One region of the Niabella agricola genome, then DNA from elsewhere that is predicted to be linked to it. Evidence: riboswitches for the same ligand, from Rfam matches in the RefSeq annotation. Region 1 holds a riboswitch; each other region holds the start of a gene.
What was found. A riboswitch is a leader RNA that binds a small molecule or an ion and turns the genes downstream of it on or off. The one in region 1 is predicted to bind cobalamin.

Region 1 (11,022 bases):
TCGCTTCTCCCGGAGCGATACATTTGATGTTCCCATCCTGGTCAATAGTGGCTACAGACTCAGGAGCGATAGAAAAAATGAGATCCTTTCTGTTGGCATTATCTGGATTGTAACTGTAAGTGACATATGCAGGGGTCTGGCCCACCGCAAACGCGTATTCATCTTCCATGAATTGGACCGATTCAATATATAGGTACTCAACCGTTAAATTTATTTTCACCTCAACGCCATCGACTTTACTTTTACCGGTAATTTGGCAGGTGCCTTCTTTTATTCCGTAGACTGTTTGGCCGTCTACAAATGCAATGGAAGGGTCGGATGAGGTCCATATTATTGTACTATCGTAGGTATTTGCCGGCGTTAATTGATACTCTATTGTAAAATGGTTGCTGACTTTCAGCGTGGAGATCGCATTGGTTACCGTTATTGAAGACAGCGGTGCCGGTTTGGCCGAGCGGTCTTTCTGGCAAGCGTAAATGCCCAGCAGTAACAGTAAAAGCGTTAGATTTTTCATAATAGTTGTTTTAGTAATTATGTAATATTGTTTTTCACCGAGATCTGTTTGTTGTTCTTTCAAATGTTGCTGTTGTTAATACGATCTCCCGGTAACGAGTTACGACCGGTTGCTTTTGGCCTGATTCAGGATGTGTCCTTTTTAATAAGCAAAAGCGTTTTGGTGCCCGAACCGCGCGGCATGACCGAGGCACGAAAATACTGGATTTACAGGATAAATATAGAATATGTGGAAGTTGTAATCTTCTGTAAATGAAAAAACACAGCATTTTGGGGCTCTTGCTGGAATTCAATTTGTCCGTAAAAAAATGAATTTGAGGTAACGGTTGAGGTTGCTTTACATCAGCGGCAATCGGTTTAGCTTGTCATCTATGGAATGAACAGGTAGGAGAAGCTACAGTAAGACAGCTTATATTGGTCTGGTTTTAATTATTTCAAATCGGGATTTGATCCGAAGAAACGGCTTTTCAATTAAAAAATATGATACAATCGCCGACACAATTGTAAAGCCCAATGAGTACATAAAAGTAAATACTGGGTCCTTTGGCGCTAACCTAATGTGTTTTACAATGTACAACGCAATCGCATTTCCCAACAAATGATATACATATAGTCCGTAGGACCTTTTGCCCAGAAAAACAAATAATTTAAAGGAGAGTACCCTCTTCAAAAATATATTATTTAATGCGGTATATAGAAAGAATGACGTACAAACACCAACTAGTGTATACAGCAAAATCAGCGAATATGAGATGGTTTCTACTCCTGGAAGCAGCGATATAATAAACAGTAGTGCGCACGCAATTAAAAATAGAATGAATGAATTTACTTTTTTAAATAACCGATCAAAACCGCCAAATCCGATAACCATACCCAGCAATATAGATTCAAAATGTGTAACCGGGAGTACCCAAATTGCAGGGTGATCAGCGTGGTGTTGTATAAAAACCAGTCTTATGATATTTAATACAACAAACGAGATTGCCAAAACATAAATTCTTTTCTTTGTTGCGATGCCCATCAGCAACAGCACCATAAAAGGAATGAACACGTAAAATTGTTCTTCATATGATATCGTCCATAAGTGACTAACAAACGGAAGTGGATTGTATCCATATACAGCCGCAATAATATTATCTGTAAACGTCAATAGACCAATAATCCTGATTTTTGTACTATAACCCAAATCACCTCCGGAAAACATGTACACAGATACAGACAGTAGTATAAATAATATATAAATTGGCCATATTCTAAAAATCCTTCTAAGGTAGAATTTTTTAAAGTTTATAACTCCTGTTCTATCGAACTCAATCGTTAGAAGTTTAGTAAATAAGTACGCTGATAACGCAAAAAATAGATCAACACCAATCCATCCGGTCTTGTGAAGCACAGAAATTTCTTTTACATCAACAAAGGAGGTTGTATGGTGAATAAAGACCAATAAAAATGCAAAGAATCTAAGACCATCAAGTTCAGGCATATATACTCTTTGCGATAAAGTTTTGTAGTTCATCCGGTTAAACAGAATGGTTTGCTTTGAAATAAAAAAAATGAGGCATAAATTTAGCAAGCAAAGCTATCCAAAGTCAATATTGGGGTAATTTTGCCTGTAAATGAAAAAACACAGCATTTACGCTGTGCTTTAGTAGCCTCGACAGGAATCGAACCTGTATCTGGAGCTTCGGAAACTCTTATACTATCCATTGTACTACGAGGCCATACCGCTTAAGGGTCGGCAAATATAAAGAACTTTATTACAATTACACCAAATTATTGTGTATGTTGAAATAAACCGGCTGCATTGGAGGCAAAAATCTTGATGGCAATGGCCAGCAGGATCACTCCGAAAAATTTCCGGATGGCGATAAGGCCGCTCGGTCCCAGTAATTTGGCCAGCCGGGTAAGGGATTTTAATACAATATAAATGATCAGCAGGTTGAGCAGGATAGCGATCAGGATGGTTACTTCTTTGTAGTTGGCTTTTAACGACATGATCGTAGTCAGCGTGCCGGAACCGGCAATCAGCGGAAAAGCCAGAGGCACCAGGGTAGAGGCTTTCACATCTCCGTCCGGTTTAAAAAATTCCACGCCCAGCACCATTTCCATGCCGAGAATGAAAATGACGATGGAGCCCGCTACGGCAAAGGATTTTACATCCAGCCCCAGTACATTCAGGATGGGCTCCCCAAGAAAAAGAAAGAGGATCATGAGGGAACCGGCAATCAGGGTTACTTTGAATTCCCGGATGCCACCGATCTTGTTCTTCATCGAAATCAGGATGGGAATAGATCCGATGATATCAATGATGGCAAAAAGTGTAAAAGTAACAGTGAGTATGGCTTTATAATTCAATGAATCCATGCCTGAAGGTTTTCCTGCAAAGGTAAATTGTTAGGGGTATAAAACCGTTGAATACCGGATCTGCGGACGCGAACGATGGGGCTTACCGGAATATTCCGCTTACCCCTGCAGACCTGGTACCGTTTAAAATAAGGACCCTGCTGTAGAAAAGGCTGCCATAAATGGTGGTTACTGATCGCCGAACCGGAGATGACGGAAACAAACCTGCTCCTGTTCATTCACTGGTGATGGAAAGAACCGGTGCCGCCAGCCCTCGGAACGGTAGGGGACCGGCTTACGGAAAACCGGACCTGCATAACAAAAACTATGGTATTCCCCGTTTTCGCCGCAGGGATCGGCCGGCGCCGGAAAAGCGGCTATCAGCGCCGGAGATAACTGTTTTCCGCAATATTCCATATCCAGCATTGACCCGTTCACACAACAGATTACCGCTTCGAACCCGGATTGAAAAAAATGCCGGAGATAGATCCGGGAATCCATCTGCCAAAGGGGAAAAAGGCCCTTCATAGCAACCTGCTGCAACTGTTGCTCCCGGTATTGCCGCAGGTCCTCCAGAAAGAGGTCGCCAAACGCCACGGTATGGATCCCTTCCTGTTTTGCCTGCTTCAGCACCCGCCGCATTTCCGTTTCATAACTGTGCCGGGTACTGGTGGAAACATCTATTTTCAGCAGCGGGATGCCGGCGCTTAAGGCCTGTGCGGTGATAAGGGACTCGGGAATCTCATGCATCGAAGACCTCCGGTCTGCATTCAAAACCGTCAGCAGGTAGCGGACCTCATACAGCCCCTCCTGTTGCAGGCGGTACAGGGTGTAAGCGGCATCCTTGCCGCCACTCCAGCTAAGCAGGATCGGGATTTTTTTTTGCACCGGCGCTATAAGTTGATAAGAAGACCGCCCATAAAATTAAAGCGCCTTGTATTATACCCCGGTGTGTCAAAATAGACCTGGTCTGTCATATTCCTGAAGTCAGTATATATTTTGACTTTGGGCGTAAAAGCATATGAAGCATAAAAGTCAAGGGTGTAATAATGCGGTAGTACCGGTGTCCCAGCATCAAACTCGCCCTTAAGGCGATTGCCGATAAAGCGGAACGCAGGATTGATCGTAAGCTTTTTTACGGGAGTGAGCACCAAGCTGCTGTTGAAGATGAAATTAGGCCGGCGATAGAGGTTATTGATCGAGCCGGAATTATTTTTGCCCTGACCATCCACATAACTCAGGTTGTTTGAAAAGCTTCCGATCTGGCCTATTGCTATAGAACTCTCCATTTCAAAGCCGTAGTCATGTTGCTCGTTCTGGTTCATATAATAACTTTCAAAAGTGGTGGCGTCGGTATAATAAATAATCAGATCTTTAATATCTCTTTTAAAACCTACAATGCGGAACCAGCTTCTCCCCTCGTCAAAATTTGTTTGTACACCTGCTTCATAGTTAGTGCTTTTTTCCGGCTTCAGTTCGGTTGTTTTATTATGGTATTCGCCGTACAGTTGGTACAGGGAGGGCTCCCGGAAGCCACTCGATATATTCACAAATAATTTGGTGTTATTACTGATATTATAGGATGGATTAATGGAAAATGTGGCATTCGATCCGTACTTGCTGTTCTTATTGACCCGTATCCCCATTTCGTTATTAAATCCTTTTAAATCCAACAATAGAAGCGAAATGTATCCAGCAAAATTATTGAACCTGGCAGCGTCTTTTCCAAGAGGGGCTGCTTCGTAGGGGCCGAAGGACGAAATACTTTTATATTGCTGGTCGGTATTGATTGCCGTATACTGAAGCCCGGCCAGAAACGAAACATGACTACTGAAATAATAGTTGCCAAAAAGATCGGTGATGTAGGAATGCCCCTTGTATAAACCATAGGACCATTTCGCAAACCCGCCAACATGAGCGCTATCGTCGCTATATACTCTTTCACTGCTGACGATGCTTTGAGAAAGTGTGATTGCTGTTTGGGTACTCTTGTATTGTAGCTTCAGCGTATTTATCAGATTTTGGCTGTTAATACGGTAGTCCCTGTCGTCCGTAAAAGCCCCCGCATCGCCATCGGCTTTATATTTACTGAACATTCCCATATAGGCTGCGGAAAACCGATTGGATATTTTATAACCAAGATTAGCCTGGATATTATTTTGATTGAATCCATCCCGATCAAAATTGTTACTTTTCATGCTGTCATATGCAGCAGAAAATCCTTTGGAGTTGATCTGGTTGTACGAAATATTATAGTCGAACCGATCAATGGTGCCCCTGATCCCGATATTGCCTTTGAAAGTTTGGTAGGAACCATAGCTCAGATGTGCATTGGGCATTATTTTATCCGTTCCGCCTTTTTTAGTAACAATATTGATGACGCCAGCCATGGCGTTGCTTCCCCAAAGGGTGCTTTGCGATCCTTTGAGGATCTCAATCCGTTCAATTTGCCCGACATTGATGTTGTTGATGTCAATTGGCGCACTGCTGTTCTGCGAAGGATCATTGATCGGGATTCCGTCAATCAGGATCAGCGTATTGCCCGTAGCGCTTCCTCTGAAATAAAGTTCCTGGTTACTTCCAATGGTATTATTTGCTCCTGCAGTAAAAATCGCGGCCTGTGTATTAAGGATTTCGGTTAGTGACTTGTCTAAATTCCGCTGCAGTGTCGTCTGGTCAATGATCGTTACCACCTTGCCTGTCTGGTTTTGTTTTAACGGAGTTTTCGAAGCTGTAACGGATACTTCATCGAGGTTTGCCGTTTGCTGATCCTGTGCCAGCAGCTGGCCGCTGCAAAACACAGCAGCCATCATTAAAATCGTTTTCTTCATTTTAAATGGATCTTAAATGACTGCTTCCGGTGGAAATAAAATAGCAGGAGACTGTTCAATCGGGTAAGGCTTATTACCCGCTCAAATGCCGCTCATATTATACTTTTCTCCCGAAAGCTGAATATTGTTCTTTCCGCGGTGACGGAATACCGGTCTGGCAGGTCTTCTGGCTTGGGGATTACTTTAAAACCTTCCCGCAGCGCAAAACGCCGCAGTGGTATCTTTTAAAGCGGTCTTCTTATCTTATCCGGATAATAAAGAACCCCTTACAGCTACGGGGATAGCGCCGGACTTACACCGGACTTCCCTTTTCATTCCCGCTTACGGGAAACCAGATCCGGTGCAAAAGTAAGGTTCCCGGTTTGATGTACATTATTTTTTTTAGTAATCGGAAAAAGCACGCGGACACAAGGGGCTGTTACACCGGCAACCCCATTTTTTCAGGAAGAAGAAAAGTTGTAGCGCCGTTGATTCAAAGCCGGTGTACAGTTTTGAAGCGGCTTTAAGCCGGTCTGCAGGACCACCGGATGATGGAGGTGCAGCGTTTGCCGCCGGAGCATTTTTTTACAGAAACCGGAGACGGGCAACCGCATCCCGGGTAAAGGACGGCGGATTGCAGCATGTAAGAGTATCTCCGAGCTGTACCCGGTTGGTGATGGTAACCAATGAATACCCGCAGACCAAAAAAGCATGCTTTAAGCAGGAGGCAATCAATATTTGTTTATCAGCCCTGTTCATTGAACCCGATTTTCTGCCTTTTCGTCTATTTTTGTGAAATGAAGAATACATTTCTGACATTAACCGCTTTGGGAATAACCATCACCGCCGGCGCCCAGGTAAAATGGAGCCTGGAGCAGTGCGTGGAGTATGCGGTGGAACACAATATATCGGTTAAACAGGCCGATGTACAGGCCCGTATGGACCGGCTGACACTGGACCAGAGCAAGGCGGCGTTATATCCAACGGCCAACTCCCAGCACAGTGCCGGGTATCAATTCGGACGTTCTATTGATCCTACTTCCAACCAGTTTACAACCAATGAAATTCTTTTCGCCAACCATTCGCTGAATATAAATGCAGACCTGTTCAACTGGTTTCGCAAGCGGAATACCGTGGCCGCAAACGGGTTTTCCTATGAAGCGGCCGTAGCAAAATTTGACAAAGCCCGGAACGATGTGGCGCTGAATGTGTCCAATGCCTACCTGGCTGCTTTATTATCGCATGAGCAGATCAACGTGGCAACGGTACAGCTGCAGCAAAGCCGTGAGCAACGCGATAACGTGAATAAACAGGTGCTGGCCGGGGCGCTTCCGGAGCTGAACCTTGCGGAAATGGAAACACAGCTGGCCAATGACAGTGCAACCCTGATCAGCGCGCGTGCGGATTACCGGCTACGGCTGTTGCAACTGCAGGCCTTGTTAAACCTGGATGCGGCAATGGCCTTTGATGTGCAGGCCCCCCCGGTTGACAGTATTCCCGTAGAGCCACTGGCCGAACTGGACCCTGCGGCGGTGTTCGCTTCCGCACTGGTAAACCTGCCCCAGCAAAAGATCAATGAACTGAATGTAAAAGCAGCAGAAAAGAATGTGCTGGTAACAAAAGCGGCCATGTATCCTTCATTCGGATTATTTGGCGGTTTGGATTCCCGATACTCAAATGCACAGAAGCTGATTCCCGATTCCTATCAGAAAGGAATTGTACCAATCGGGATTATAATGCTGGACGGCAAACATTATCCGGTAACCTCAATTGAACCCCAGACTTATCCGGTCAGTTTTAAAAAAGGGAACTATTTTAACCAGTTGTCCGCAAACTTCAGCCAGAACCTGGGCATTGGGCTCAACATTCCGATCTTTAACGGCAACCAGGCCCGCACCAACTGGAAGAAAGCTAAACTAAATGTGGAATCGCAGCAACTGCTCCAGGAACAGGATGCGCAAACCCTGAAGCAGGATATCTACCAGGCGCACACCAACGCCATTGCGGCCATTGAAAAATATAATGCTGCTCGGATCGCCGCAGCTTCGGCTCAAAAAGCCTACGATTTTGCCCGGAAGCGGTTCGAGGTAGGGTTGCTGAAACCGATCGATCTGATCACCAACCAAAATAATTTATTCAAGGCAAAAATAAATATGCTTTCAGCCCAATACGACTATGTATTCAAGCTGAAGCTGCTGGAGTTTTACAAAGGGCGCGGTATTAAATTGCATCATTAACGGAGATCCCGTTTAAATTTTGATCATGAAAAAGAAATGGAAGCGAATTTTATGGATAATAGCCGGTGTAATTGTATTGCTGGTGTTGTATGCATTGTTTTCCGGTAAGGATAAAAACCTGGTAAAAGTTTCTGCGGAGAAGGCGGCGATCCGCTCCATCACGGAAACCGTAACAGCCAGCGGACAGATTTACCCGGAATACGAAGTGAAAATAAGTCCCGACGTGAGTGGTGAAATTACGGAGCTCAACGTGCAGGAAGGCGACAGCGTGCGGAAGGGGCAGGTGCTGGCAAGGGTATATGCCGACAACTACGCGCTGGACCGCGACGAGGCTTCGGCGCGCGTGGGCCAATCACAGGCGAATGTGGCCAATAGCCAGGCGGCGCTCGGCGTTCAGAAAGCTACGCTGGAACGGGCGCAGCAGGCCTATAACCGTAACAAGCAGCTGTACGATGACCGGGTGATCTCAAAAGCTGAATTTGAACAATACGAAACTGACCTGGCATCCGCTAAAGCCAGTTATAACGCCAGCTTACAGAATATCCGCAGTTTACAGGCGGGGGTACGCTCCTCGCAAACAGGGCTGGTGGCAGCCAATAAAGTATTGGGCCGGGCTACCATTTTTTCTCCTATCAGCGGTATTATTTCTTCGCTGAAGGTTGAAAAAGGCGAACGGGTAGTGGGTACCGCTCAAATGGCCGGTACGGAAATGATGACAGTGGCCGATATGAATACCATGGAAGTGCGTGTAAATGTGGGGGAAAATGATATTGTAAAAGTAAGCATTGGCGACAATGCCGATATTGAGGTAGACGCATACAGCGGACGGAAATTCACCGGCATCGTTACCAAGATTGCCAGCAGTGTGAAAAGTGCGTTAACGACCGGCGCCGCAACCAGCAACGACGTAACAAACTACGAAGTACGTATCCGGATCGATAAACATTCTTACCAGGACCTGATCGATCCCGAGAAGCCAAGAAAATTTCCTTTCCGGCCGGGAATGAATGCGAGTGCCGATATCAAAACCAAGCGGAAAGAGAACATTGTTACGGTTCCGATTTCAGCAGTAAATGCCCGGGTAAAGGGAAGCGACAAAAGTCTGAGCGATACCCGCAAAGAGCAGCAGGAACAGAAAGGCAATGGGAATAACAGCCCGGAAGAAGAACGCAGTGCCGGCGAAATGGAAGAAGTGGTATACCTGGTGATGAAGGACGGTGTGGTAAAAAAACGGATTGTTAAAACCGGGATACAGGATATTAATTATATCGAGATCGCCAGCGGGCTGAAGGCAGGAGATGAGGTGGTTACCGGTCCCTACAGTGCCGTTAGTCAAACCTTAAAAGATGACACCAGGGTAAAAGTGGTACCGAAAGAAGAACTGTTTAAGGCAAAATAGCTCCCAGCTCTCAGCAATCAGCGATCAGCGCTCAGCAATCAGTGACAATGAACTGATAACTGAGCGCTGATCGCTAATAACTGAAAATTTAACTCAAATCTCGAATCTCGAATCTCAAAACCCAAAACTTAACCCGATATTCCAGTTGATACCGGCCTGGGGGAAATAATAATTCTCGGTGGTATAGGCTCCTCCTGCAAGGTAGCTATAGGTATAACCGTTGTTCTCATATTTTTTATCCAGCAGGTTGTTTACCATGAGAATGATCCCAATTTGCTTAAATGTTTGGGAGCTGGTCTGGTAACGCAAGCGAAGATCGGTAAGCGCATAGGGGTTGATGCTTTTTTGTTGGTCAGATGCGTTATCCAGGTATTGGCGGCTTACGTATTTTTCCAGCAGGTCGATAAAAAAATGATGATGGCCCGAGATCTGGTACAGAGGTTCCAGTGTCAGGCTTGCTCCGGCAACCGTGTTGGGAGAAAAAGAAATATCGGTGTTCCGGTACGCCTTGGCTACCTGTCCGCCATTATCATAATCATCGCCGTATTGTGTAATGGCTTGGATTTTGTTCTTACTGAATGTAGCGTTGGCATTCAGTTGCAACCACTGCAGCGGTTGTAGCCCGGCTGTAAATTCAAGACCGGCCCGGTAACTGTCGGGAACATTGGTACGGGCATAGGCGCCCACATCATTGATCTTGCCGGTAAGGATCAGCTGGTCCTTATAACGCATATAATAGCCGTTCACACCGGCCTGGAAAACGGGGGTACTGTACTGGTAGCCGGCTTCCAGATCCTGCAGTTGTTCGGGTCGCGGTTTTTCTGTTTCCGATGCTTCAAAATCGTCCCGGTTCGGTTCTTTATTGGCAATGGCATAGGATGCATAAAGTTTGCTGGATGCCCCATTGCCATGATGAATAAAATAACTTGCTCCAACTTTAGGATTAAAAAACCGGTACCTGTTTTCGATAGGAGGAAGGGAAGGGGATTTCCGGAACCCGTTGATGGTATAAGCTACATTGCGGTACTGCAGGTCTGCAAAAGCGTACAGGTCGGGAAGCAGCTGTTGCTGTAATTTCGCGTATACATTGTAGTCATTTTTAAAAGCCGTCAGGCGGTACCACCGGTAATCCAGCGGAACGCCGTATGCCGCCCACTTTACAAAACCATAATGTCGGCCGTCGTACCGGGTATATGCGCCTCCAAAAACAAATTGCGTACGGGAGGTGTGGTAGGTAGTAGAAAAAACCGTCCCGTAATAATAATTGTCCAGCCATAGCTGCCGGGTAAGGTTCACCTTGCGCAGCGTGTCGCCGGGTGCTTTTACGTAATCCGGAATTCCATAGTCTGCAAACGCTTCATCTTTTTTGTACTCGTTATAATAGCCCTTGCCTCTTGTTAAGAAGGTTCCGATATTCAGGTCCCAGTTGGAGTGAAGCTTTTGATTGAGAAACAGCTGGTAGTAATCCTGCCAGTAGTTGTCTGTCTGGTCCTTATAATAAACGCCGTCACTGATTGCGCCCAGTGTATTGGTATTCCGGCCCTGTTTTTCCAGTTCCTTTTGGTAATTAACCGGCTGGTCCTTGTCGGTAAACACAATGCCCAGTCCGTTCCAGGCCTGTCCGGTCCGTTCTTTACCGGTAAGGTAATTGAATTTGATATTAGTGGCTTCATTTTTTGAGGTCCAGGACCCGATCACATGGGCTGCCAGCAGATCTGAG
Region 2 (11,022 bases), 2.0 Mb from region 1:
ACTGGATGTAGGCAAAAAAGAACTGAACGACCTGCTGTTTGGAGCCAATCCTCCCCAGGAACTGGCACAGGGTTTTACGGATCCTCAAACCGGGAAATTTGATGCTGCGGCCGCACAGAGACAGATCAACGACATCAAATCAAAGGGAAACGCTGAACAAAAAGCACAGATTAATGCCTTCCTGGACCAGTTGATCCTCCAGCGCCAGGCAGAAAAATACGATGCCCTGTTAACTACCAGCATCAATTTCCCTAAATGGATGATGGAAAAACGGCAGACCGAGGACGCCCTGATGTCAAAAGTTTCTTTTGTAAGAGTGCCCTACACCACCATTTCCGATTCGGCGGTAAAGGTTACTGACAGTGATATACAGGATTATATTAATAAGCATAAAAACGACTTTAAACAACAGGAAAGCCGTGGCATTTCCTATGTGGCTTTCAATGCGCAGCCCAATGCAGCAGACAGCGCCGTGGCGCGTCAGCGGGTATTGGATCTGAAGCCGGCTTTTGACAGTGCGCATAATATAAAAGACTTCCTGATGAGCGAGGGCATCAACAATTACTATGATGGCTTTATCAGCGGTAGCCGCATCCAGGTACCCATGAAAGATTCCATCTTTCGGGTAGGTGCCGGCAATACCTACGGCCCTTATGTGGATGGGAACAATTATGCCTTGGCAAAAATTGTTGCCACTACCAGCATGCCGGACACTGTTAAAGTACGCCACATCCTGGTAGGTACGGTAACACAGGATCCGCAAACCGGCCAGCAGGTTCCTTTACGCGACAGTGCTACTGCACGTAAGCTGGCTGATAGCTTGTTTACTGCGTTACAAAACGGGTCTAATTTTGATTCACTGGTTGTAAAGTTCTCAACAGACCAGGGCAGTGCGGCAAACGGCGGTGTTTATGATAATGTACCTTCCGGGCAGATGATGCCAACTTTTAATGACTATATATTTACGCATCCCGTGGGCAGCAGAGGCATCGTAAAAACAGATTATGGGTACCACATTGTTGAAGTCCTGGCCACAAAAGGAAGTGCTACCGGTTATAAGATTGCTTATGTAACCAAGCCGATCGAGGCCAGCCAGGAAACCGATAATGCAGCCAGCAGCGCTGCTACGCATTTTGCGGCCCAGGCAACCAACCAAAAGGCTTTTAACGCCGCCGCTGAGAAACTGCAGCAGGAAAAGGGCATTATGAAGTCGGTTGCAGCTGACATTCCGCCTACCGGCGCGATGATACAGGGATTGGGAGCTTCCCGGAGCTTTGTAAAAAATATTTATAAAGCCGGCCTGGGCGATGTGATCCAGCCGGAAAGAGTGGGTGATTATTATGTTGTTGGATTGGTTACCGAGATCAATAAAGAAGGAACCATGAGCCCTGCGAAAGCGCGTATGATGGTGGAGCCCCTGCTTGTAAACCAGAAAAAAGCAAAGATCATCACGGATAAGATTGGCAAAATTAGTACCCTGGAAGCGGCGGCATCCTCGCTGAAGCAACAGGTGGAAACCGCCGATAGCCTGCGCTTTAACGGCCAGTCTCCTTCTGCCGTTGGGTTTGAGCCAAAAGTGATCGGCGCTGCTTTCAATAAAGCCAACCTGCAAAAGGTAATACCGGAAGCAATTGCCGGCACACAAGGGGTGTATGTAGTACGGGTTGACAATTTAATGAGCACACCCGCCTCCGTTCAAAACCTGGATGAACTGCGCAAGATGCGGTACCAGCAGGCAAAACAACAGAGCCAGTTCCAGTCGATCCAGGCGTTGCGGGAAGCCGCTACCATTAAGGATTTCCGGAGCAAATTCTATTAATCAGAGTTCTGTATATTTTTTTGCAGCCCCGCTTTTGGCGGGGCTGTTTATTTGTATGCACACAGCAGGAATAAACCAAAGCAGGCTTAACTTTGTTTTACTAATTATGGAGCCGATTATCAGAAATAAAGTAGCAGAAAGCGGGATCATTACCCTCAACCTGGAATCCTATTATCCTTCGGAGCCGGTTAAATTGTTTGATATCAAGGATTATCTCTTTATGGGCATGATCCTTAAAGAAAAGGATTTCCGGACTGCGCTGAAAGAACTGGACTGGTCGGCCTATGAAAACCAATTGGTGGGCATTGTGTGCTCCGCAGATGCCATCATTCCGCTATGGGCCTATATGCTTATTGTGAGCTACCTGCAGCCCATTGCCAAATTCATATGCCTGGGCGATGAGGCTTCCGTCAAAAATAAATGGCTCCTGAAAAATATTGATGCCATTGACACCACCTCTTTTTCGGATGCGCGTGTGGTGATCAAGGGCTGCGGTGATATTCCGGTATCGGAAGAAGCATATGCCGCCATTTCCCTAAAATTACTCCCCGTGGTAAAAAGCCTTATGTACGGAGAGCCCTGCAGCACCGTGCCGGTATTCAAACGGAAATAAACCGGCCTTACAACGGTTGCTACTTGTCCCTGCCCTGGGCAATACCACCGGTTTTTTTGTTGGCAAACCGGGTATTCTGCTTAATTTTAAGAAAAGATTTTTTTATGAAACAGAATAATACTGCAGTCCACGTTCCTGCCTCCGCAGGAATGTTTGCCGGCGTTTCCAGGCTGACCATTTTCCTGATGATATTCATGGCACCGTTTTATCCGGCAACCGCTGCTGCACAAAGCATTACAAACGAAGACATCAAAACACAATTTATTAAAGACTGGGAACGGGCAAAAGCTTATACCCTGGAATACCTGAATACAATGCCGGCGGATCAATATTCCTTAAAACCGGTTGATAGCATCCGGAGCTTTGCCCGGCAGATGCTGCACCTGGCCACAGACAATGTGTTGCTTACCGCCAAAGCGCTCGATCAGCCACTGCTCTTTGGAAAAAGAGACCTGGAGCAAAGCAGTACTGCACAAATTAAGGACTCCGTCATGTACTATGTAACCGCATCTTATGATTTTGTGATCGGAGGATTAAAGAAACTGGATGCCGGAAAGCTGGGTGAACAGGTATCTTTATTTAACATGGACATAAGCCGCGCCGGCTGGATTGCCAAAACCTTTGAGCACCAGACCCACCACCGTGGCCAATCCACCATTTATATACGCCTTGCAGGAATAAAGCCGCCCCAGGAGAAATTATTTTAGCGATTAAAACCAACCTTTCTTTTTAAAGATCAGCAACATCCAGATAGGGATCAGGATCATCGCCGCTACAGCGATCCAGAAGCCAAAATGCTGATTGGTGAGTGGCAATACATTAAAGTTCATCCCAAAAATACCGCCGATAACGGTAGCCGGGGCCAATAAACAGGTTACAACGGCCATTACTTTCATAACCTCATTCATCTTCAGGTTCACATTGCTGAGGTACAGATCCTGCATACCGGTCAGCATGTCCCGGTAATTGTCTACCAGGTCAATGGCCTGTACAATATGATCATACACATCTTTATAATAGCGTTCGTTTTGTTCCGTCAGCAGGTCATTTTCACTTTTAATCAGGCCGCTGATCACCTCCCGCACCGGGTAAATGGTTCTTTTTAAAACAATCAGTTCTTTTCTTAGTGAATTGATATATGCCAGCGTCCGCTTGCTGGCGCTCCGGATGATCTCCTCCTCCAGGTCCTCAATCTCGTCGCCCAGTTTGTCCATTACAATAAAGTAATGATCTACGATGGTATCCAGTAAGGTGTAATATAAATAATCGGCCTCCTTGGTACGCGTTTTACTCGTCGGCAACTTTAATCGCTCCCGCAATGCGGTAAACACATCCCGGTTCAGGTCTTCCTGAAAGGTGATCACAAAATTTTTTCCCAATACAAGGCTGATCTGCTCCTGGTCTACCGACTTTTTTTGTTCGTTGTAATAAAGCATATTCATCAGGCAGAAAAGGATCTCATCCTCTTCGTCCATCTTGGCCCGCTGGTTCACACTCAGAATATCTTCCTGCAGCAGGGGATGAATACCATAACGCGCACCAACCGTTTCCACGTCGGATTTACGAAGCCCATCAACGTTGATCCAAGCAATCTTATTTCCTTCTTTTAATGTCAACGCCTCCTGTAAGGAAATATCCTTTCGCTCTTCGATGTTTTCTTTGTTATAGCAATATGCCGTAATGATTACCTGTTGCGCTTCCTCTCTTTTAGGCACAACGGTTGGGTTCACAGAAAGGATCTCCCGGGTGCGCTCGGTTCCGAAAAGCTCAAACAGGTTGGGCAAAAAAAGGTATCGCAGATATTTTTCGGGACGCATCTTCATACAGGAAAGATAATTATTTTACCGGTTCAGGAGTGCCATGGCCCTTTCCAGGTCTTCCGGTGTATCAATGGCCACGGTTTCATAACCGGTTTCCGCCATATGAATATCCACTCCATTATCCAAAAAACGCAGCTGCTCCAGTTTCTCCGTTTGTTCCAGTGGCGAAGGCGGCCAGGCGGTAAAGTCCAGCAGGGCCTTTTTGCGGAATGCATATACACCAATGTGCAGGTAATAGGGCACGGCTATATTTTCGTCCCGCTTATAAGGGATCACGCTCCGGCTGAAATACAATGCCTTCCCGTTCTTATTCGTCACCACTTTTACGGCATTGGGGTTTTGCACCTCGTTTTCCGAAGCAAATTTCCGCATCAAAGAACCAACCTGCACGGTATCGGAATTGAACAGGGCTGCAATTTTTTCCAGAGGTTCCTTTTGCATAAAGGGCTCATCGCCCTGTACATTCACAATCACATCCACCTCCATATCTTTTACCGCTTCTGCGATCCGGTCGGTGCCGCTTTCATGTTCTGCAACGCTCATGATTGCCTTTCCGCCCCGGGATACGATTTCTTCAAAGATCAATGCGCTATCCGTTACCACAAAAACATCGTCAAACAGGCCGCTGCCGGCCACAGCCGCGTAGGTATGCGCAATCACCGGCCGGTCGCCCAGCATCTTCATTAATTTTGCAGGGAACCGCGTTGCCGCATACCGGGCAGGAATCACCGCTATTATCTTCTTTTTTATCATGCTTCAAATGTAGGAAACTCTTTCAGGTTGAAGGACTTTTCTTCCCTGGTTGGATCAGCGCAGCATCCTGCCGCTGCCGCTTTTTTATAAAAGGATCCTTCATCAGACTCAAAAAATCCTCATCCTTTTCGTTGTCATAATAACGGTCCAATCCATACCGGATTTTGGAAGGATCCAACTCTTTATACGTGCCCAGCAAACGGTCCCATATGGAAAAAACAGCCCCATAATTACTATCTGTATACGGCTGTTTCCAGTGATGATGCACTTTGTGCATATTGGGAGAAATGAGTACATAACTGAGTCCTTTATCCAGTTTTTTAGGCAGGCTGATATTGGCATGGGTGAACGCGGTGGTGATCACCACCAGGGTCTGATAGATCATCACGCTGTACATGGGCGCACCGCTTACAAAGATCAGCAGGAGGAAAAAGATACCGCGCAGCAGGCTGTCGCCGGGATGATGCCGCAGGCCCGTGGTCACATCCACTTTATTATCGCTGTGATGAATGAGGTGATAGCGCCACAAATAGGGTTGCTGATGCATGCTCCAATGAACCAGCCAGCTGCTGAAATCCAGCGCCAGTACCCCGATGACGATCGCACCCGCTACATTCGCGTGCAACCAGTATACCAGGCCAAAGCCTGCGTTGCGGCACCAGTCAGACAGCAATACGATCAACACCGCAAGCGCTGTATGAATGATCAGGTGGATGACCGTGAACCCGAAATTGACCAGCGCATGCGAAAATTTTGTCTTCCGGTATTTCAGCTGAAACAAGGGAATGGCACCTTCGATGATCCAGAAAAAGATTAGTCCGCCCACGAGCAGGGCCATGCGTTCCAGCGGGCGCTGCTCCAGGGTGGAAAAATATGTAACAACCGGTTCCATCAGCTTGCTTGCTCTTTAACGGAATCTTCAAATTCAAAACCACAGTCAAAACAATGGTATACTTTATCTGCAGCCATCTCAGCACCGCCAAGCCGCACAATGTTTACAAAAGTCTGTAACCAGGTGGATGCTTTTTTAGGAGTAGTAATATACTCCACGTTTGTAGAACCGCAATGGGGACAGGGGTTTTGCGCCTGGTATTGCTGTTTTGCTGTACGTAGTATTTCCATGGCGCGGTCGATCTGCGGAGCTGCTACCATTAGTTTGATTCCCCCAATGGCATTAATCAAACCAGGATGAATACCGATCGTGTTTTCATCCTTCAGCCAGCAATTAATATCCTCACTCAGCAGGTTCCCCATTGCCAGGTTCGCGTCAATATAGTTGTCATATGTAGCTGCAATAACGAAGTCCATACCCTAAAGTTATTACAGTAGCATGGATAAAAAAAGCTGGTTGCCGGTTATTTTAACGCAGGAAATACCGGGTGATCTACAATTTTAAAAAAAGAGCATCATACCTTCGCATCCGGTTTTCTATAGCATTCAGAAAATCGAGGTTCGCTTTCTGAACGCGTTTCTTTTGGCCCGGAGCCGGAAGCCGCACCTCCGCATAAGTACTGAACCCCATCAGCAGGTGCCGGAATCTCAGTACAAGCACATCTGCCCAGATCGATCGCTCCGTACCGCTTAATCCAAGTTGCGCCAGCGCCAGGGTTTGCTGGCGGATGGAATCTTTTGCAGCGCTAAAGGCTTTGTCTGTGACGGCGCCGGTTTGCGTGCCGCCGGAAAGAAGCGGTTCCAGCATCCGGGTATAACTGTTGCAGGCGGCTATCGATTGTTGCATCAGGGCCGCTGCCGGGGCGAAGGCATTTTTCTTTTCCGGCACCTGGTAAATATCTTTGAATATATGATCGGACCGCAGTATGATACTGTCGCTGATAACGCCGAACTGATCATCCAGCAGCCGGATCGAATCGATCAGCTGCAGGCCATACGATCCCTTATCCGCTTTATAACCGCCCTGCCCGTAATATTGATCAAAGCGCCGGTAAGTCTGGTTGAGTTCCCGGAATACGGTTACCAGGTCACCGATCCGCTCATTCAGCCAGGCCGCTTCCTCATGGGTAATATTATCCGGGGGTGTATTATCCGTTACAGTGCCGGAACCGATCTTTTTTGCCGGCTCATAAAGCAGTTCATCCGACCGGAAGAACAGGGTGTCATACGATGCAATATGTTGCTGATCGCCCTTCAGGGTATCGGATCTTGCAGGGTCTAGTATCGTCTTCCTTTTTTCCTGCAGGGTATTCCGCAACAGGTCTAAATAAAATTCCCGGTCGTTGATCACCGACACCAGGAAAAAAGCATAATGATCCAACCGGTAATCCCTCGTCCGGTCGTGCCGTTTATCTTTACAAGCATAAAAACCAATAGTAACCGGAAATGCAAAAAGAATCATTAACCATTTAGTGCCGTTCATTATTATTCCAGGTTTTTGTTACAGATGACCTGCTTCCGGGATAATACCGGAGTTGTTCAAAATTACGGTTTCTCTTTCCCCTGCTCAAATCCTTTTGCAGCTAACGCTTTTTTTTCACAACCATTTTTTCGGGTGCATAACATTTTTATTACACGCTGCATTTGCTATGTGATTCAATTTCAACCGCAAGGAACGCAAGGTTTTCGCAAGGGTTGCTAAGACATTCATCACTATGGCTCTCGTCGCGCTCCTTGCGGGTCCTTTGCGCACCTTGCGTTCATAAATAATACAAAAAATGTTATGCCCCCATTTTTTCTGCGGTAACTCCACCGATTTAGCTACATTTGTCCTTCGATAAGTTCTTTCATTTTTCATCAACCGGAAAAGGTCCCTGATGAAGATCAGGGATAATAGGGAATCGTGTGTAAATCACGAGCTGTCGCGCAACTGTAAACAGCGCAAAAGGCTTTACCTCATATGTCCACTGTGGCCCGGAGCCATGGGAAGGACGGTAAACGCTGCTGTAAGCCAGGAGACCTGCCTTATCCGTAGGAACAATGCTTTCGCGGTATAAAGCAAGGATCTGCATGATGTTTTATTCTTTCCCTCTCTGTAACGGGGCAGCCTCCTCACACTGTTCCTGGTTACGCATCTGTCTGTCTTTTTCTTGATCACCGCCGCATTGCGAAACTTGCAAAGGGCTTTTAGCTTATTCTTCATTAAAAAGTTAAAAGAAATGCAAACGCACAACCTCGGCTACCCGCGTATTGGTAGCAACAGGGAACTGAAAAAGGCCAGTGAACAATACTGGGCCGGCAGCATGACCGCTGCACAACTGGAGCAGACGGCAAAAAAGATCAGGGACACCAACTGGCAACTGCAAAAAGATGCGGGTATGGACCTGATCCCCGTAAATGATTTTTCATTTTATGACCAGGTACTGGATACCTGCCTGATGACCGGTGCCATCCCGGACCGCTATCATCCTTTAATAGAAAAGGAGCAAAGCGCTCCGCTGGACCTGCTTTTTGCCATGGCAAGAGGCTATCAGCAAAACGGGTATGATCTTACCGCCATGGAAATGACCAAATGGTTTGATACAAACTACCATTATATCGTTCCGGAGTTTAAAAAAGATCAGCGCTTTAGTTTTTTTAACAATAAGGTGATCGACCAGTTCAATGAGGCCAAAAAGGCCGGCTTCAACAGCAAGCCCGTGCTCCTGGGCCCCGTTAGTTTCCTGTTATCGGGCAAGGAAAAAGAGGATGGGTTTGACCGAGTTGACCTGCTGCAAAACCTCCTGCCCGTTTATATGGAGGTACTGGAAAAGCTGGATGCACAGGGTGCCTATTATATTCAGATCGATGAGCCCTGCCTGGCGCTTCAGCTGAATGAGAAAACGCAACAGGCCATTAAAACAACCTACACAATACTTTCCACACGCTTTCCCAATCTTCGCATCGTCCTTGCCAGTTACTTTGATTGTTTTGGACCCAACCTGAAAACGGCGCTTTCATTACCGGTACACACCCTGCATCTCGACCTGGTGCGGTGCCCGTTGCAGCTGAATGACATCCTCGATACACCGGGGTTTGTAAATTGTCGAACCCATCTTTCACTGGGCGTTGTGGATGGCCGGAATATCTGGAAAAATGACTTTGAACAATCCCTGTTGCTGATTCAAAAAGCAATGGATGCTATCGGGTCCAACCGGATCTGGATCGCGCCTTCCTGTTCCCTGCTGCACGTACCCTGCGACCTCGACCTGGAAACCGATGAAAAGACTCTCCCGGAAGCGATCAAGCAATGGATGGCCTTTGCCAAACAAAAACTGAGGGAAGTGGCTTCGTTAAAGCAGATTGCAACGGATCCCGGAGCGGCGCATTCAAAAAAGCTGCTGGAGGAAAACAGCCGTTGTATGGAAGCGCGCAAAACCGCTTCAATGATCCATAAACAGCAGGTAAAGGACCGGGTGGCTGCTATTACCGCTGCAGATGCAGAACGGATCAGCTCTTTTCCGGTTAGAAAGGAAAAACAACAGGAGTTGGGCCTGCCGCTCTTTCCTACCACTACCATCGGGTCTTTTCCCCAAACAAAAGAAGTGCGCAACTGGCGGGCCCAGTGGAAAAAACAACAGCTTTCTGATGCGGACTATCTCCAACGGGTACAGGAGGCAACCCGTAAAGCCATTCAATGGCAGGAAGAAATAGCGCTGGACGTATTGGTACATGGAGAATTTGAACGGAACGATATGGTGGAATATTTTGGCGAACAGCTGGCGGGGTTCGCTTTTACAAAAAACGGTTGGGTACAGAGTTATGGCAGCCGCTGTGTAAAACCGCCGGTGATCTATGGCGATGTGTACCGGCCCAAACCGATGACTGTGGAATGGAGTGCTTATGCCCAATCCTTAACCTCCAAACCGGTAAAAGGAATGCTTACCGGCCCGGTAACTATTTTGCAATGGAGTTTTGTACGGAATGATCAGCCCCGCAATATTACCGGCAACCAGATTGCCCTGGCCATCCGGGATGAAGTGACGGATCTGGAAAAAGCGGGGATAAAGATCATCCAGATCGATGAACCCGCAATCAGGGAAGGTTTACCTTTAAGAAAGGAACAGCAACAGGCGTACCTGAACTGGGCCGTAACCGCCTTCCGGATTGCGGCTTCCGGCGTTCAGGATCAAACTCAGATTCATACACATATGTGCTACTCGGAATTCAACGATATCATTCGTTCTATTGCAGCCATGGATGCGGATGTGATCACCATTGAAACATCCCGCTCCCAGATGGAATTGCTGGATGCATTTGCGTTGTTTGAATACCCCAATGATATCGGTCCCGGTGTGTATGATATTCATTCGCCCCGCGTTCCTACAAAAGAGGAAATGGCCGCATTACTGGAGAAAGCGTTGAACTATATCCCCGCAGAGCGCCTATGGGTTAACCCCGACTGTGGTTTAAAAACCCGGGCATGGGAAGAAACCACACAAGCGCTCACCGCCATGATCCAAGCGGCAAAAGCATTGCGTAAAAAAATAAACACACCGGTACCGGAATAATTATGTGCCAACATGAAGATAAATACTGCCCACGCTGTAAACAACCTTTTGAATGCAAGGTGGGCAGTATTCTTCTTTGCCAATGCAGCACCGTTTCCCTGAATAATGAGGAACGGGATTTTATCTTTAAGCAGTATGAAGATTGCCTCTGTGCCGAATGTTTAAAAGCGCTCAAAGCACAATATCATCAACAACAATTTCAGCACAAGCTAAAAGGGATCCTGGGCGTATTCTATAAGGATTCGTCCGGCACGTAACGTTCTTTTCCCGCTTTCAGTTTTAAAACCAATTACACATGCATACAGAAGACCGGATCGCCGCGGCAGCGACCCGTATTTATAAAGCCGTTTTTCCCAATACCACCAACCATTACGACACGTTATTTGGCGGTATGGCCATGCAGCTGATGGATGAAGTGGCCTTTATTACCGCTACCCGCTACAGCCGGCTGCGGATGGTAACGGTAAGCAGCGACCGGATCGACTTTAAACATCCTATCCCCTCGGGAACGATCATCGAACTAACGGGTTCCATTATACATATCGGCAATACGAGTATGAAAGTACAGGTAGATAT
Region 3 (11,022 bases), 2.0 Mb from region 1:
CATAAATCGCAAGATCGGCGCCTTCCTTATTTTGAACCGAATGGTCAAATGTAAAAGTGACGTATCCTCCATATGCGCCCAATGTTACCAATCCGCTGTTCTTTCCTACAATGCCTTCAGCGCTTGCTACATTACCCGGCGCCACATTAATAAACTGACCAGGAGCCGGCAAATATTCCAGGATTCTTGAAATATATTGACTTGCCCCGCCTTCACGCACTTTGGGCGCTACATCAATAATAAATTCCTTTTCAAATACCCCTGCATCATTCCGGGCTTTGAAAAGCACTTTGTAAAAACCGGCTACTTCAAATACATGCGTAAATGCATGTGCTGACGACAACTCTTTACCGTCAACGATCCAGGCAACTGTGGCCTCAGAACCACCGGTCTTGTTCGATTCAATGACCACCGGCTTTTGGATAACGGCATTGATGGTGTCTGTAGTTACGGAAAAACTGTATACGGGTGTAGTAGTTACATCCTTATCTTTATTACAGCTGCTCATTGCTATTAAAAGAAGGAATGCAAAAAAGAAAAATTGTTTCATGTGAATTTTTTTTTGTTGGTTGTTAATGGTCTCATGGAATATGGTCTTTTCATGTGTTTATTTTTTGTTTGATTGCTATACAATGGATCGTACGTTGAGGTGCATAAAAAATTTAACGGCGGGGAGCTCCGTTCCGGTTATAAAAAGCTATATGGCCAGGAATAATCCCCGTTTTTCTTATCGTGTTTTTTAGCTTTCCATAAGCATCAAAGCAATAGAGGTCGCCCGCTTCGCTGTAATTCCGCGCATCAGCTATATAAATACTGCCATTGCTTGGATCCACGGCAAGGCCATAGGGAATGACGATCTTTGTGCCATCTGTAATAAACGATCCGGGTATTACTTTTTTGCTTTTGAGATCTACCCGTGTATAAGCATGCTGCCCTCCGCCATAATCGGTTCCATATACATATGCCGTATCCCGCACAATGGTAAAATCTTCTACCTTTACCCCTATGGAGTCGGTTAATTGGTCGGTTTTTGTATCCACTATATATAGGTTATTGGTAGTGCCCCAGGGGCAGATATACAGATACCCGTTACTGTCTTTTTTCAGCCGCCTCAAATTGGGCGCAACCGTTATGGCCTTAGTCACCTTAAAAGCCGGCAAATCAACCACAGAAATATAGTCCTCCAAATTGGACGGACTATAACCTCCGCTATTGGCAACGTATAATTTATTACCCACCACCGTCAGCTCATCCGGCTGCCGCCCTACTTCCACCGTTCTTGTGATGCTAAGCGTAGCCGTGTCTATTTCCAGCACCATTCCTTTTTCGGAAGTCGTATAAGAGCTCAGATAAGCATAGCCATTCGCAAAGGTGATATAACGCGCATTTTCGATGGCCTTATGTGTTTGATCGGTTAGTACTTTGATCCGCCGGGCGGTGCGGGCATCCAGTATCTCTATTTTTTTTGACCAGTTCATTACGATATATAATTTGCTGCCATATACACCGATATCATTCCCGGTATCGCCCAAACCCAGTACGGCATCCGGATTCGCTTTGGTAAACACATCACGCTCGTACACCCCGTTGTGCGAATCAAAATAATCCAGCGTTGCGTTGTTATAGCCCCACCCGCCTTCATTTAATAAATAAAATCCGGTACTGGTGGTGTCTTTTTCAGTCTTCTGAGGCGGCGGCGTCCGGTCATGGTCCTTCCTGCAGGCACCTAAAAGCAGTAAGCATGCTAAGAACATAAAAGCGGGCATCCATCGGTTTTGTTTCATGTACTGTATTTTATAAGTTAAAGGCAATTTTTAGAAGGTAGTTCCGGCCCGGCATGGGATAATTGACCACAACATCATAGTATTGATTCAGCAGGTTGTTCACTTCCAGGGCCAGCACAGCGTTCGTCTGTTTTAACCGGACCGTTTTCGTAAGCGACAGGTCGTGTGTATACCAGGGTTCCAGGTAATTTTGCGGATCGTTTTCCGGAAGCATATACCGCTCCCCGGTATATATAAAACTATAGTTAAGACCCCAGCTGCGATACGCTGTCTGCACCGTTGTGGATCCGCTGTGTTTGGGAGCATAGGGGATCTGCTGATTATAGGACCGCTCTCCTGCCGTTTTGTTTACCGCCCGCTGATACGAATAGGTAAGCGTGCTGTTAAGAAATACCCGGTGCTGAATAGCGATGGCATAGGTAAACCGTAGATCCGCTCCCCTTACTGCTACTTTTCCCATATTGATCATGCTCCAGCGGAACAGGTTATTGGCCGGGATGGCAATAATTTTATCCCGGATGGCATTATAGTATACATCCGCCTGCAGGCTGATACAGGATCCCGTGTCGGCGAGGTTCTTTTTATACTGAAGCCCGATATCATACTGGGTGGTGTATTCCGGCTTCAGCGTGGCATTGCCAATGATCGTGTAATACAGGTCGTTGAATGAAGGCATTCTGAAAATGCGTTTGTAAAAAGAGCGAACACTGATGGGAAGATGATTCCAGGGCCGCCAGGAGGCACTGATGGCGGGCGTTAACACATCCTTGTTTCCTGCCGCCGCCCCGGTGCTCACCTTTTCCCGGGTAAACGTTCCCAGCAAATTACCGGCGGCCATGAAGCGTTTCCGTTTCAGCTCGGTGGCAATCGCCACCAGCCCGGTGCTTCGTACCGGATACGCAAAATGATCGAGGTTTGCTTGCATTTTATTTACAATCCAGTCTGTGGCCAGCGACACGCTCCATCCGGCTGCAATGAGGTATTCATTTACCAGTGACGCGTCATATTCCTGCTGGCGATAAGTGTTGTTAAGTGGTGCCCCGCCGATCTTTTTGATGGTAGTATCCAGGTACCGGGTATAGTCGTTAGCGTACTTTCCCTGTACCAAAAGTTGATAACGGGTATTGATTTGTTTGCGCCACATGCCCTGCGTAAAGAAATTGCGGTCCCAGAGCCGCTGCGCATTATAAAACCGCTCTGCAACAACGGCGCCCGGCAATCCTCTTTCAGCATTATAAAAATAGGCTTGTAGTTTCCAATGAGTGGTCGCATCCTTATGCAGATTCTGCACTGCAAATTCCATTCTCCGGGATGCCACGTCTGCATTCTGCCGTACAATGGTGGTATCATATGCCTGCTTTTGATAACGGGTCTTATATCTTCCATGCGCATGAACGGTTTCTACGCTAACCGTTGTGGCCATATTCCCGGCTACTTTTTGCTGCCAGTACAGCGAGGGATTTATTAACCCAAAGGAGCCCGTTTTAAATGCCGCGCTTATTTGGTATTTTTTGTGCGGTTCAAATACCGGTTGTTTTGATTTTATAAACAATGCGGCAGCGCTTCCAAAGTTCCTTGCAGATTGAAGTGTGGAGGTGTTCTGGCTATTATACAAACTCAGTGCATCAATATTGTCCAGTGAAAATTTCCCCAGGTCAACAATGCCGTTCTGCGCATTGCCCAGCTGCAGCCCGTCGTAAAAAACACCCAGGTGCTGTGCCCCCAGGCTTCTTACATTCAGGGTTTTTAGTCCGCCGATGCCGCCGTAATCCTTGAGCTGTACACCTGAAAAATAGCGCAGCGCATCCGCTACCGAAAAACTGTTTACCTGCTGCAGCCGGCTGCCGGTAAGCGTTTGAACAGGCGTAGCGGTATTGAACTGAACAACGGCCCTGCCGGAACGGATCCATACGCTATCCAGTACCCTGGCATACGCAGTGTCCTGGATCTGTGCCATCCCATCCGTACAACCGATGCCGTACAAAAGGGTTATTATTCCGGAAAACCGGATCCAAAAATAAAATCGGCTCATTACTATTTGAGTTCATCAAACAGCTTCACCTGAAATAAACAGAAAACAAATGGGTAACAGCTACCAGCGCATTTGCATTCCAAGCCTTATTCCACGAAAGCTTAAAACAAAAACTGCGTTGGCAGGTCTCCTGACTTATCCCCGTTTTTAACTGCCTTCCCATAGCGCTTGCAGCACCACAGTGGCTTCAGATTGTTAAACACGTTGCATAGGACTTACAGTAGCGGGTCTGTTCAGGATTTGCACCTGATTCCCTTTTAATAAATATTCCTTTGTAAAAGTGAACATTTAACCAATGCGCGGCAAAAGTAAGAAAAAAGCCCTATAGGGTTTTAAAAAAACCTTATAGGGCTTATACGCTGCAAGAGCTGCGTAGTTATTTAATATTCCTCCGAATGGTATCCATCAGGTCATTAAGGCCTTGCAGGACGCCATTGTATACAGTACCGCCTTGAAGCGCGGGAAGGAAATCATTGTTGATGATATGATCTGCCTCAGATCGGGATAATAATTTTCCGACAAACGGGCCATAATCGATGGCGGCTTTATTCAGCCCCCTGCTGATGGAAACCACCAGGGCTTTATCGGTGTTGCCGTGTACCCCGGCCCACTCTTTCAGCAGGTTTTTATTATTGCTTTCAAAAGAGCTGGCGGTAACTTTATCTGCCGGCAGTGTTACTAGTTTGATCGTTATCAGGTTGCTTTTTTCAAACACCCGCACCAGGCTGTCGAGCTTTTTGTTTTGCGCATCCGTAAACAGCTGCTCAAAATCATAGGACATATTAACGTTCTGAGGTGTTTCCGTTTGCTGCTGCGGATATTTAAGCTTTACATCCCGTCCGTCTGCATCTCTTTCATGTACCTGGGTATTCAGATTTTTACCGGCATTGCAGGCCAGCGTTAATACGGTTGTTAACAACAACGCACCCCGAAATATTTTTTGTAGCATAGGATCATTTTAAATATAGGATCTATTGCAAAATTAGCGCCGTTTTTATTTATTGAGCAATAACCCGATATAAAACGAAGGCTTTGTTAACTTCTTCCGCAGATCGACCTCATAAAACATACAGGACAGGAGCTCCTGTACCTTTTTGTTACGGGCACTGATATTGATAAGCAGGTTAAACAAACGAGGATAATGCACCAGCTTTTGAATACGGGTACTCAGTCGTAATTCGGACCCCAATACGCGTTCGATGTCCTTATCATAACCGGAAAGGCCCGCCGCGGAAAAATCACTGGTCTGAATGGCTTTTACAGCCTGTAATGCCGCCAAACGGCCAGAGCCCATAGCATTACCAATGCCTTCGCCGGTAAACGGATCGATAAGAAAGGCGGCATCTCCTACCAGCATGTACCGTTCCCCCGTAAGCACTCTTTTTTTGCTACCCAGAGGCAGGCCATAGCCTTCAATTGGGCCTTCCAGCTGCGCATTCTTAAACCGCTCTTTAAACACCGGGTCCTGTTCTACAATACGGATCAATTCTTTTTTCAGATTGACTTTTTTGCGGGCGATGGTTTCACTAAGCATGCCTACCCCAACATTGGCTTGGCCGTTAGGCAGCGGAAAGATCCAAAAATAACCGGGCAGCAGGCTTTTTAAAAAATGCAGCTCAATAAAGTTTTCCGGATGCATGCCTTCTACGTTTTTATAATACGCCCGCAGACCTGCTACATAATGCGCTGGTTCCATCTGGATGCCGGCTACTTTTTTTGTAAAGGACGAATGTGCCCCGTTGGCAATGATCAGCAGGTCTGCCTTTACCACAAACCCCTTACCATCGCTCACACGATAGCCATCTGCTTCCAGTGTATATTCTGTAACCGCAACCCCCTCGTAAAGTGTTACGTGTGCGCAGCGTTTTAGTTCCTCTACCAGAAACTGGTCAAAAACCATCCGCTTGCATACATAACCGATGGGTACTTCCTTGTGATGGTGGTCCTCCGCATTAAAATCGGGCCGGTAGCCCACTTCCAGCACCCGGCGGTTCGGCGCAATAAAACTCACGCCCCAGCTGTTGAGCTTAAACCCGGCCTGTTTCAGCCGTTCCGCCACAAGGGGGTCGATCTTTTTTAAACAGGTAAGTACTTTGCCGCTTAAACCGTCGCCACAAACCTTATCCCGGGGGAAAACCGCTTTGTCGACCACGATGCAGTCGATACCCTCTTTATTCAGCTGGAGGGCGGCAGTAGCGCCTCCGGGTCCGGCGCCGATGATGCAAACTTTTGTAGAAATCATTGCAGAAGGCTCTCTAATAAATAAAACCTGACCATTTTGCCAAAGGCAGCATTAGTCAGGCTCAACCGCCTAATCAGGCAGATTTAAAAAATATCATTTTGTTTATTGGTTCAGCATCAACGGCATCACCAACATCAATTGTTCTTCATTTTCTTCCTGATCCACAGGTTTAATCAGGCCTGCTTTTGTAGGCGTGCTCAGTTCCATGTATACCTCGTCACTATCTGTTGCATTGAGCATTTCGATCAGGAACTTGGCATTGAAGGCAATCACCAGGTCTTCGCCGTTATACTGGCATTTCATGCGCTCATTTCCTTCAAAGCTGAAATCCACATCCTGTGCTGCCAGCTGTAGTTCACTGCCACTGATATTCAGGGCCACCTGGTAGGTGCTTTTATTACTGAATACACTTACCCGGCGCAGGGCTCCCAGGAATTCAGTCCTGTTTACAGTTAGCCGGTACGGGTTTTCTGCAGGAATCACCACCTTGTAATCCGGGAACCGGGCATCGATCAGCCGGCAACTCATTTGAGTGGTGCCATGGATTACAAAGAAATGGTTGGTATTGTAATTAATGGTGATCTCGTCGCTATTATCCGGCAGGGCCGATTTTAACAGGTTCAGCGGCTTACGCGGAACGATAAATGTATCCACATTGGGAGAGCTTACATCGGTTCGCTTATACCGAACCAAACGGTGTGCATCGGTGGCCACAAACTGGATGCCTTTTTTATCCAGTTCGAAGTACACGCCGGTCATTGCCGGACGCAGATCGTCGGTGCTGGTGGCAAACAGGGTTTTATTGATGGCAGTTACCAGGGCGGAGGATGTCATCGTAAAGCTGGACGCATCATCTGCCGTAGGATCTTTCGGGAAATTATCCGGGTTTTCTCCCATTACCTTGTACTTTCCGTTATCGCTGGTAATTTCAACACTGTAATTCTTGTCAATATTAAAAGTAAGCGGTTGCTCGGGGATGTTTTTTAAAGAATCGATCAGGATTTTTGCGGGAATACAAACGCGGCCGCTGTCTTTTGCCTCTACCTGCATCTCCGTTTTCATTACTGTTTCGAGGTCGGTGGCTACAATAGTCAGACGGTTTTTATCAATATCAAACAAGAAATCCTCCAAAATGGGCAATACATTGTTCGCATTAATTACCCCTGAAATATTTTGAAGTTGTTTCAGTAAAGCCGATGACGATGCAATAAATTTCATCTGTTGTTATATTAATTTTTACGTTTCTGTTCCCTGTTAGGGCAAAATGGAGGTAGCGAAACTACTATTTTATTCAATAAAGTTTCGAAAAATCTATGCCCATTTTTCGGTAAATATAGGGGGAAAAACGCTGATTTGCCCCCGGGCAAAATTTTTTAGGTAGTTTGATAAGGTTTAGTAACTTCCCCGACTTAAAAAAAGGCCTATGTTGAATAAAATTTTAAATTGGGTCAGAGGGAAGGAAGAGCCCTCCGCACAGGGCAACCCTTCCATCGAGTTCGGCCGGTATTCGGATAATAATAAGATGTCCGGAAAAGTACGCCGCTGGAAAGATGCTGACAGCCTGTTTAAAGAAAAAAACTACGCCGCGTCGGTAGACGCCTTTTTTGATTACCTGAAGGACGATGCCGTACAAAATGTGCGTTATACCCGCAACGGGGATACAGCCTCCTTTGAGCTGTTCCAGGGATCCAAGATCATCCGTGGCGAGATCCGCGACAACCGCCTGTCGGCCGATGTAAAGCTGGCCTTAATGGCAGAACCTTCCGTACCGGTGATGCGCCGGTTGCTGGAAATGAATTTCGGCCTGTATTACAGCCGCTTTGCCTTAAACAACAATGAGCTGTGCATGCGTTTTGACACAGACCTGAGCACCGCTAATCCCAATAAACTGTATTATGGGCTAAAAGAACTGGCCACAAAATCGGACAAACAGGATGATTTGCTGATCGAGGACTTTTCGCATCTGGCGGCAGTAGATCAGGACCATATTACACCGCTTTCGGAAAAGGAAAAACAGGTAAAATACGATTCCATGATCAGCTGGATTGATGAAACACTGGAAAAAATTGCCGGTATTGATGCCGATAAATTTTCCGGAGGCATTTCGTACCTGCTGCTGAGCCTGGTGTACCGCATCGACTTCCTCATCACCCCCGAAGGCCAGCTGCTGAACCTGCTGGAAAAAATAGGAGCAATCTATTTTAAAAAAGATGAGCGCTCTATTGTGGACAAAAACCGGGATATGATCGAGGCCTTCAGGGAACTGAAGACAAAACCCAGGGAGGAGATCTTTAAAAACCTGTTCCGCTCCAAGTACACGTTTTCCATAGTAACCCCGCAGGTGCATAAAGTTATGGCGGATGCTATACATGAGGCAAACGAAAATATGCTCTGGTACCGCGATAACGGATATGAATACTTTGCCAATAAACTGATGGAATACGGCCTCTCTTATTGCCAGTATTCCTACAGTCTTCCCCGGCCCATTACCTTGTTGGTGCGTCTGTTTATGCAGGTGAATTATCCCTCCTTTTTCAAAGCCCTGGGCTATACGGAGGATCTCTACGATACCGGTTCCGGGCGCTTTAAGGAAGATACCATTATCAGATATATCCGCACGGTTGAAGCACAATGGAAAGAGCGCTACCCTTATATGAGCTTCAGAACCGAAGGGTTGAATTTCTCTGGTCTGCTGGCGTTCAACTATAGCTTCACCACCCAGATCGAAAAGCTGAATATGGACATACCGGCATAGGACTCATTCATTAACGGAACATTTTATGAACACGCAGGAAATTATTAATAAATATCAGCAGGCCATTATCCAGATCGCTACACAAACCGGTACCGGAACGGGGTTTTATTTAAAAACGGCAGGTCTTATCATCACCAATAATCACGTGGTTAACAATACCCCCGAAGTAACCATACAGGGAAAGCTTTTTGAAAAACAGCTTTCACGCGTGCTGTATACCGACCCTAAACACGACCTGGCTTTTTTGCAGCCGCCTTCCGGTGTAGAGCTGCCTGAAGTAAATATGGGCAATTATGATCTTATGAAGGATGGTGATAATGTCATTGCTATTGGCCATCCTTATAACCTGAGTTATTCTGCCACACAGGGCGTTATTTCCAAGGTAGATCGTATCCGGGAAGGTCTTAAATACATCCAGATCGATGCAGCGATTAACCCGGGAAACAGCGGGGGGCCGCTGGTAGATTATGCCGGCGATGTGATCGGTGTAAATTCCTTTATCATAAAGGGAGGCGATAACCTGGGGTTTGCACTTCCGGCCAGCTATCTGAAAGAAGCGATTGATCTTTACCTGCCGTACAAAGGTCAGGAAGCCGTTCGCTGCTCCAGCTGCGATTCGCTGGTAACGGCAGGAAACATCGACAACAATAAATACTGCCCCAATTGCGGGTCTGAGGTAAAATTGCTGCAGGTGCCCGAAAAAGAGGCGGAGCTGATGGGCGTGGCCAAACTAATCGAAGACATTTTAAAAGAACTGGGAAAGGATGTGCGGCTGGCCCGTGACGGGACCAATCAATGGAGTGTAAAACAAGGCTCGGCAAAGATCAATATCAGCTATAACCCCGATAATTATTTTATAGCAGGTGATGCCTATCTCTGCCAGATGCCTCCCGAAGCCGCCAAAATAAAACCCCTGTATCAATACCTGCTGCAGGAAAACAATAAATCTCATGGGCTGGTGCTGAGCTGCAATAAGAACAATATTGTACTGAGCCGGCTATTTTATGACCTGGATATGACGCGCGAATCGGGCATTGAAGAATTCCGCAACCTTTTTGAGCAGGCCGATCATTACGATGATTACCTGAAAAACGAATTCGGCTGTACCGCAAGGCTGGAGGAATAGCCATGAAACAGGAAACTTCAAATATGCGGCTTTCGCCCGAACAGGCATTGAAGAAACTGCAACATTACTGTGCCTACAGCGAACGCTGCCACCAGGATGTGATCAATAAATTATTTGAACTGGGTGTGTGGAGAAAAGAACATGACGCGATTATTGCAGCCCTGATTGAGGAAAATTATTTAAACGAGGAACGGTTTGCAAAAGCCTTTGCCGGAGGGCATTTTCGGCATAAAAAATGGGGCCGCAATAAAATAAAAACGGCCTTGCAGCAAAAACAGGTCAGCCCGTACTGCATTAAAACCGGCATGAAGGAGATCGACGAGGCGGCCTACGAACAAACCCTTACCGAACTGCTGCACCAGAAATGGAATAGTCTGAAGGGAGAACGCAACCGTTTTATAAAAATGAAAAAAACGGCCACATTCCTGATGCAACGGGGATTTGAGCCCGACCTGTTTCAACCACTGCTTCATACGATCAAATAGCCATTGCCATGCATCGCTACAGTTACCACGAACAAATACTGCTGTTGTTTTCCACTCCGTTTTATATCGTTATTATCGGGGCGGAGATCCTGTTGTCGAACGTTCATTTCCATAAAAAAACCTACACCTTAAGGGATACCCTTACCAATATTTATCTAACCCTGGCCAACGGGCTTATCGACACAGCCTTTAAGCTGTCTTACCTGTGGGTGCTTACGCAGGTAGCCAATCACAGCCCTTTTCATCCGATCCGCAATGCGGTGCTGTACTGGCTCCTGCTACTGGTGCTCGAAGACTTTGTATATTACTGGCTGCATCGCCTGGATCATACCACCCGTTTTCTTTGGGCCGTGCATGTTACCCATCACAGCTCTCAAAAATTCAATTTCAGTGTAGGATTCCGGTCGTCGGTCTTTGAACCGCTTTATCGTTTTATTTTCTTTATTCCCCTGGCCTGGATCGGTTTTCGCCCTTTGGATATCCTGTTTATGTACTCGGCCACACAAATATGGGGCACCCTGGTGCATACCGAGTTGGTGGGCAAGCTGGGCTGGCTGGAAAAAATCCTCGTTACTCCATCGCACCACCGGGTGCATCA

Region 2: linked by a shared signal. The riboswitch ahead of metE (5-methyltetrahydropteroyltriglutamate--homocysteine S-methyltransferase) and the one ahead of LL912_RS08475 (TonB-dependent receptor plug domain-containing protein) in region 1 are both predicted to bind cobalamin.
Region 3: linked by a shared signal. The riboswitch ahead of LL912_RS16955 (TonB-dependent receptor) and the one ahead of LL912_RS08475 (TonB-dependent receptor plug domain-containing protein) in region 1 are both predicted to bind cobalamin.

The regions. Positions count from the first base shown of each region.
Region 1 covers NZ_JAJHIZ010000003.1:719,396-730,417, reverse strand. Annotated here, with positions in the region: gene LL912_RS08500 (Ig-like domain-containing protein) at 1-514, opposite strand, end outside; gene LL912_RS08495 (acyltransferase family protein) at 923-2,029, opposite strand; tRNA gene LL912_RS08490 (tRNA-Arg) at 2,163-2,234, opposite strand; gene LL912_RS08485 (MarC family protein) at 2,287-2,877, opposite strand; gene LL912_RS08480 (adenine nucleotide alpha hydrolase) at 3,046-3,744, opposite strand; gene LL912_RS08475 (TonB-dependent receptor plug domain-containing protein) at 3,750-5,687, opposite strand; cobalamin riboswitch at 5,828-6,038, opposite strand; gene LL912_RS08470 (TolC family protein) at 6,464-7,903, shown strand; gene LL912_RS08465 (efflux RND transporter periplasmic adaptor subunit) at 7,929-9,302, shown strand; gene LL912_RS08460 (TonB-dependent receptor) at 9,417-11,022, opposite strand, start outside.
Region 2 covers NZ_JAJHIZ010000003.1:2,737,324-2,748,345, forward strand. Annotated here, with positions in the region: gene LL912_RS16885 (peptidylprolyl isomerase) at 1-1,819, shown strand, start outside; gene LL912_RS16890 (DUF2480 family protein) at 1,926-2,432, shown strand; gene LL912_RS16895 (DinB family protein) at 2,537-3,139, shown strand; gene corA (magnesium/cobalt transporter CorA) at 3,143-4,255, opposite strand; gene kdsB (3-deoxy-manno-octulosonate cytidylyltransferase) at 4,274-5,005, opposite strand; gene LL912_RS16910 (sterol desaturase family protein) at 5,028-5,897, opposite strand; gene LL912_RS16915 (putative signal transducing protein) at 5,897-6,313, opposite strand; gene LL912_RS16920 (hypothetical protein) at 6,390-7,379, opposite strand; cobalamin riboswitch at 7,748-7,938, shown strand; gene metE (5-methyltetrahydropteroyltriglutamate--homocysteine S-methyltransferase) at 8,116-10,446, shown strand; gene LL912_RS16930 (cysteine-rich CWC family protein) at 10,449-10,703, shown strand; gene LL912_RS16935 (acyl-CoA thioesterase) at 10,742-11,022, shown strand, end outside.
Region 3 covers NZ_JAJHIZ010000003.1:2,750,248-2,761,269, forward strand. Annotated here, with positions in the region: gene LL912_RS16945 (hypothetical protein) at 1-550, opposite strand, end outside; gene LL912_RS16950 (YncE family protein) at 663-1,784, opposite strand; gene LL912_RS16955 (TonB-dependent receptor) at 1,795-3,816, opposite strand; cobalamin riboswitch at 3,920-4,128, opposite strand; gene LL912_RS16960 (TPM domain-containing protein) at 4,193-4,765, opposite strand; gene LL912_RS16965 (NAD(P)/FAD-dependent oxidoreductase) at 4,811-6,058, opposite strand; gene dnaN (DNA polymerase III subunit beta) at 6,161-7,276, opposite strand; gene LL912_RS16975 (hypothetical protein) at 7,482-8,813, shown strand; gene LL912_RS16980 (trypsin-like peptidase domain-containing protein) at 8,839-9,939, shown strand; gene LL912_RS16985 (regulatory protein RecX) at 9,942-10,424, shown strand; gene LL912_RS16990 (sterol desaturase family protein) at 10,433-11,022, shown strand, end outside.